2 regions of the Marinococcus sp. LNSP9103-4 genome follow, and region 1 is predicted to be linked to the other one. Evidence: a T-box and tRNA genes for the amino acid it is inferred to sense, from the RefSeq annotation. Region 1 holds a T-box; the other holds one or more tRNA genes.
The links. The T-box of region 1 lies ahead of serS (serine--tRNA ligase). A T-box ahead of a tRNA ligase gene usually reads a tRNA of that ligase, here a tRNA-Ser.
Positions count from the first base shown of each region.

Region 2: it encodes a tRNA-Ser, which carries the amino acid that the T-box ahead of serS (serine--tRNA ligase) is inferred to sense. The anticodon was not compared.

Region 1 is NZ_JBQLIA010000008.1:87,201-90,605, reverse strand. Features, by position in the region: gene pdxS (pyridoxal 5'-phosphate synthase lyase subunit PdxS) at 24-908, shown strand; gene pdxT (pyridoxal 5'-phosphate synthase glutaminase subunit PdxT) at 933-1,523, shown strand; T-box leader at 1,526-1,746, shown strand; gene serS (serine--tRNA ligase) at 1,809-3,089, shown strand.
Region 2 is NZ_JBQLIA010000002.1:78,729-82,133, forward strand. Features, by position in the region: gene ACTRXG_RS01835 (peptidoglycan D,D-transpeptidase FtsI family protein) at 1-780, opposite strand, end outside; gene ACTRXG_RS01840 (superoxide dismutase) at 923-1,534, opposite strand; tRNA gene ACTRXG_RS01845 (tRNA-Ser) at 1,896-1,988, opposite strand; tRNA gene ACTRXG_RS01850 (tRNA-Ile) at 2,019-2,095, opposite strand; tRNA gene ACTRXG_RS01855 (tRNA-His) at 2,120-2,195, opposite strand; tRNA gene ACTRXG_RS01860 (tRNA-Met) at 2,217-2,293, opposite strand; tRNA gene ACTRXG_RS01865 (tRNA-Asn) at 2,295-2,369, opposite strand; gene ACTRXG_RS01870 (DUF456 domain-containing protein) at 2,448-2,930, opposite strand; gene ACTRXG_RS01875 (Na/Pi cotransporter family protein) at 3,025-3,405, opposite strand, start outside.

The DNA of each region.
Region 1 (3,405 bases):
TAATGGAGCTGGAGGGCTGAAGTATGGCAGAGAGAGGAACAGACCGTGTTAAAAGAGGCATGGCTGAAATGCAAAAGGGCGGCGTTATTATGGACGTCGTTAACGGAGAACAGGCGAAAATCGCCGAAGAGGCAGGAGCAGTAGCCGTTATGGCACTGGAACGGGTGCCATCGGATATTCGTGCTGCCGGCGGCGTAGCCCGCATGGCAGATCCTACAATTGTTCAGGAAGTGATGGACGCTGTATCGATTCCTGTAATGGCAAAAGCACGTATCGGCCATATCGTGGAAGCACGGGTGCTCGAATCGCTGGGCGCTGATTATATTGATGAAAGCGAAGTGCTTACACCAGCGGACGATGTATATCATATGGATAAATCAGAGTACACGGTGCCGTTTGTCTGCGGAGCTCGTGATCTCGGTGAAGCGACCCGCCGTATTGGTGAAGGGGCTTCCATGCTGCGGACAAAAGGGGAGCCGGGCACCGGCAACATTGTGGAAGCAGTACGCCATATGCGCTTGATCCAGTCTCAGATCCGTAAAGTAATCGGCCTCTCGAAGGACGAATTAATGACAGAAGCGAAAAATCTTGGCGCGCCGTACGAACTGCTGCTTCAAATTCGCGAAGAAGGACGCCTTCCAGTCGTTAACTTTGCAGCAGGCGGCATAGCAACACCAGCTGACGCTGCTTTAATGATGCAGCTCGGCGCCGACGGGGTATTCGTAGGCTCCGGTATTTTCAAATCCGAATATCCGGATAAATTCGCCCGGGCCATTGTAGAGGCGACGACTCACTATGAAGACTATGAGCTGATCGCGAAGCTGTCCAAAGGACTGGGTACTGCAATGAGCGGGATGGATATTTCCCAGCTTGAAGGCTTTGACCGCATGCAGGACCGTAGCCAGTAATATAAATGCAGGGGGTTTTTACTCATGATGAAAATCGGCGTTTTAGCTCTTCAAGGCGCTGTTCGTGAACATGTCAAAAGTTTAGAGGCCCCTGATACGGAAGTTATTATCGTAAAACGGCCGGAACAGCTTGAAGAAATTGATGGATTGGTCTTTCCGGGCGGCGAAAGCACGACGATGCGGCGGCTGGTGGAAAAATATCAATTTTTTGAACCGCTGCAGGCGTTTGCCAAAGCAGGAAAACCAGTGTTTGGCACATGTGCCGGATTGATTTTAATGGCTACCGATGTGGTGGGCGAACCGGAAGGTCATCTCGAGCTGATGGATATGACGGTTCAGCGTAATGCGTTCGGCCGCCAGCGTGAAAGCTTTGAAACCGAGCTTTCCATTCGCGGAGTCGCGGATGACGTCGAAGCGGTATTTATCCGGGCTCCGTTAATTACGGAAGTTGGACAGAATGTCGAAGTGCTTGCAGAATATAAAGATGAAATCGTGGTGGCACGGCAGGATCATCTGCTTTCCTGCTCCTTTCATCCGGAGCTGACGAACGACCGCAGATTTCATCAGTATTTCGTACAGATGGTACGTGAAGCACAGGCGGCAGTAAATGTATAAATATAATCGTGTTGATGGACAATAGTACTTTTGCCTTTTTCTTCAGAGAGTCGGTGGCTGGTGTGAACCGATGAAATGGCAAAAGGAATCCCGTCCGGAGTAAAACGGTGAACGTAAGTAGCCGTTTTCGGCTCGTCCCCGTTAATGGATGATAGAAGAAGCCGGCAGTAATGTTTACTGCAACGAGGGTGGCAACGCGGGAAATTAAAGTCTCGTCCCTGATTCACAGGGACGGGGCTTTTTTATAATATATGAACAGCTACTATTATGAAGGAGGCATCAGCTATGCTGGACCCTAAACGATTGCGAAACGATTTTGATGCAGTAAAAGAGCAGCTTTCGAAACGGAACGAAGATATCAGTGAACTGGATTCCTTTGAAGAACTCGACCGTGAGCGCAGGGAACTGATCCAGGAGACAGAGGAGTTAAAACAGCGGCGCAACACCGTATCCGATGAAATCGCAGCTAAAAAGAAAAACAAAGAAGACGCCGATGAACTGATTACGGAAATGCGGGACGTATCAGGCAGAGTAAAAAAACTGGATGAACAAATCCGTGAAAAGGATGAACGTCTGCAGCAGATTCTGCTTTCCATTCCAAATGTTCCACATGAAACAGTTCCGGTTGGCGAAGATGAATCGGATAACGAAGAGGTAAGAGCATGGGGAGAGACGCCGGTATTTGGTTTTGCCCTGAAGCCGCACTGGGAGCTTGGCGTAGAGCTGAATATGCTTGATGCTGAGCGGGCTGCCAAAGTAACCGGAAGCCGGTTCATGTTTTATAAAGGAGCAGGGGCCCGTCTTGAACGGGCGCTGATTCAGTTTATGATGGATTTGCACAGCGATGAACACGGCTATGAAGAATTGATTCCTCCGTATATGGTGAATCGCGACAGCATGACCGGTACTGGCCAGCTGCCAAAATTTGAGGAGGATGCTTTTCAAATCCGGGAAGAGGACTATTTTCTCGTACCAACGGCAGAAGTGCCTGTCACGAACATGCACCGCGAAGAAATTCTCGCGGGACAGGAGCTGCCGAAAGCCTATACTGCGTTCAGTGCCTGCTTCCGTTCTGAAGCAGGCTCAGCAGGGCGCGATACTCGCGGCTTAATCCGCCAGCACCAGTTTAATAAAGTGGAGCTTGTACGGTTTACGACGCCGGAAGATTCCTATGAAGAGCTTGAAACATTAACCGGCCATGCGGAGAAAGTACTGCAGCTGCTCGAGCTTCCGTATCGCGTGATGAACATGTGCACGGGAGACTTAGGCTTTACGGCAGCAAAGAAATATGATATCGAAGTATGGCTTCCGAGCTATGAAGATTACAAAGAAATTTCGTCCTGCAGTAATTTTGAGGATTTCCAGGCCAGGCGCGCAAACATCCGCTTTAAGCGGGACCGCGATGCGAAAACAGAATTTGTGCATACGCTAAACGGCTCAGGGCTTGCGCTGGGACGAACAGTGGCAGCGATCATGGAAAACCATCAGCAGGAGGACGGCAGCATTAAGATTCCTGAAGTGCTTCGCGGATATATGGGCAACAAAGAGTATATTACAGCAAAATAAGCAGACTTCGATAAAACTCTGGACGCTTTAGGCGGCCAGAGTTTTTTATAGTTATGCAAAATACTTTCGAAGATACGATTGTAATGAAATCGATTACATTGTAGTATGGGAAGTATCTTCGGGCTGTTTTCGAATTATATAGCGTTATATAATCTTACAAAAAAATTCATAAAATTCTTTCACGAATATTGCAATAATAAGAACAATTACTTATAATTACGTTAATCCACCCGGGGAAATGTTACGAAATTACTAAATTGATCTGCGGTTGTCTCGGTGATTCGTAATAAAGGATGCAAGGTCATCAAGGTGAGAA
Region 2 (3,405 bases), on a different contig from region 1:
GGAGCGCTGATACCCTTTAGCAAGAAACTCGGATACGGTTTCTTCAGGGATAGACCCCACCTTCCCGTAAAGGCTCTGGAAGGCCTGCGTATACTGATAGTCACGCCGGAAGTCTCTCGTTACATCCACGCCTTCGAGTTCATCGAGACGTGCGCTGATCGCCGTGGCCTCTCCTTCTGTCAAATCCCGTTTAACGCGCTGCGGGGAGTCATAGTACCCCGAAATCATTTCACTCCAGATAGCTACAACTTCCAGCTCTTCGTCACTGATATCATTCAGTTGTTCATCAGTAATCCGGTCGAGCTGTACTTCATATGGATCTTTATCATTTTCCATCAGGCGCTCTTCTTCTTTGTCTGAGACAAGCTCCTCCGCTTCACTTTCACGAGTTAACAGCCAGTAGTCCTGCAAGTTTCTTTCCGGCATGCTCTCACGGTCTGTTTCCTCTTCATCAAATTCAATCAGTTCAGCCAGTTCTTCAGCCGTCTGGAGGCGTTCTTCATCCTCATAGCTTCTCTGGTTCGTATACGTTAAAGTCAGAATAAGATTATTATCCACCAGCTCGGTTCCATTGCGGTCGTACATAATTCCGCGCGGAGCATCGACCCGGCTCGCCGATGTGGAGGCCGTTTCATTCACGTCCTCTTCATACGTATCACCTTCAACGATCTGTACGTATCCAAGCCGCAGGATCAATATTGAAAACAATATAAAAACAGCGAAAAAAAGTACGTTCAGCCGAAAAGGAATGGAAGGTTTTTTATTTTTTCTGGAAGCCACACGCAATCCCTCTCTTAATATATGTAAGTTTGCTTGTTTCCAGTTAAGTATAGCATAGAAAAAAGCCGCTGCCGAACTTCTGCTCTCTTCCTAAACAGAAAAAGTCCGTTCCCGGAAACCGGGAACGGACTCTTTAAATATATTATTTAGCTGCCTGATAGTTCTTTTCAACTTCGTCCCAGTTTACAACATTCCAGAATGCTGCTACATAATCCGGACGACGGTTTTGATACTTCAGGTAATACGCGTGCTCCCAGACATCAAGGCCGAGAAGTGGAGTTTTACCTTCCATGATCGGTGAATCCTGGTTGAGCGTATCCATAAGCTCAAGCTCGCCGTTGTTTAATACGAGCCAAGCCCAGCCGGAACCAAAACGTCCAACTGCTGTTGCGCCGAATTCTTCTTTGAACTTGTCAAAGCTTCCCCATTTGCTCTTAATGGCATCTGCCACTTCGCCTTTTGGTTCGCCGCCGCCATTAGGGCTGAGAAGCTTCCAGAAGATGGAGTGGTTGGAGTGGCCGCCGCCGTTATTTCTTACTGCGGTACGGATATCTTCAGGTACAGCGTTCAAATCGCTGATCAGTTCATCAACGCTCTTGTTTTGAAGATCGCTGTGATTTTCCAAGGCTGAATTTAATTTTGTCACATACGTGTTGTGGTGTTTATCATGGTGAATATTCATTGTCTGCTCATCAATATGAGGCTCCAATGCGTTTGGTGCATAAGGTAGATCTGGTAGTTGATGTGTACTCATACAAAATGCCCTCCTTGAAAGTTCTGGTGATTTGTTCAAAGTGACTTTGCGTTAATTTAGTATACAAAATTACACTTAGTCTACTTTTACTTTACCAAAACAATTCTTATTTTTCAAATCGGCTTTCTGCTGTAATCAACTAGAAAGCCTGCCAAAGTTGATTATTCCCTTATACTTCTTCTTTAAACATAAAAATCTAACCAGCTTTCGCTGCACATGGAAAAACCAGCCCCTCAAAAGCGTCTATATTCCCAATTTGCCACGTCCCGCCCAGAGCTGTCTTCAAAATAAAAAAACTTCTCCGGCCTTTGCGGAAAAGTTAGCTGTCCAGTTATATAAAAATGAGTATTTAACATAATAATGGCGGAGGAAGAGGGATTCGAACCCTCGCGAGCCGTAAAGCTCCTAACGGTTTTCGAGACCGTCCCCTTCAGCCGTACTTGGGTATTCCTCCAGATGCATATTTACCCACTGCTTCTTAAAGTGGTGGACCCTGTAGGACTCGAACCTACGACCGGACGGTTATGAGCCGTCTGCTCTAACCAACTGAGCTAAGGGTCCTTAAAAGCATTGCAGACAAAAAAATGGGGCGGTTGATGGGAATTGAACCCACGAATGCCGGAACCACAATCCGGTGCGTTAACCACTTCGCCACAACCGCCGTATGAGTATGTAAATATATTGGTAGCGGCGGAGGGGATCGAACCCCCGACCTCACGGGTATGAACCGTACGCTCTAGCCAGCTGAGCTACGCCGCCATGGCTCCGCAGGCAGGATTCGAACCTGCGACCAATCGGTTAACAGCCGATTGCTCTACCACTGAGCTACTGCGGAATGTGTTACTGCCGTTTTTACGACAGTAATTACTATATCATTTCCTTAAAAACGCGTCAAACAGATTTTTGTATTTCTTTAAACAAGAATTATTATAATATAAATGGCATTCACTAGCAATATACCGCCCTTTATAACAACGCTTGCGACAAACCCGCCGACAGACCCTACACCAATTTTACCAAGCTGCTTCCACGATTTCTGGCCTCCGATTAACTCTCCAATAACAGCTCCGGCAAGTGCGCCAATCAGAATGCCGGCGACCGGAATGATAAACGGACCGACAACCAGACCGATCAGGCTCCCCCAGATGCCGTATTTCGTACCTCCACTCCGCTGGATACCATAATAATTAGCCGCGTAATCAATTACAAACAGCAGCACCGCAATAACTGCCTGAATCACCCAGTAAACTACACCGATATCTGCAAACCCATAGCCCAGTGCAAACATAAGGGCAGCAGCTGCGTGAAAAATACCACCCGGCAGAATCGGATAAACAACCGCGACAAGCGCCAGTGTGTAGCACGCAATCCCCAGTAAATACCATATCAGTTCCATACGTACCTCCCTTTGCAGATGTATGATTATTCTATAGCCGCTTTTCTCTCTATATAATCAATAAAAAAGAAGGAGGCGATCCTCCTTCTTTTTCTTATGAAACCTCCCGGTCATCCAGTACCGTTTCGGCAATATTTACAGAATGGTCGCCGATACGCTCTAAATTACTGATCATGTCGACAAACACGATACCGGCAGAACCAGAGCATCTGCCTTCATTCAGACGCAGGATGTGTTTTTTACGCAGCTTCCGCTCCATCTTATCAATATCTTCTTCCTGTCTGGCAACCTGCTGGGCAATCTCATAATCATCTTTTTCAAGTGCTTCGACAGCACGGTTAAATGTGCTGATCGTCAGCGTGAACATTTCATTTAAGTCTTTGTACGCTTCTTCTGAAAGCGTCACTTTATTGGTCAGCTGATAGTCCACAAGCTCCATCACATTTTCCATGTGATCGCCGACACGTTCAATGTC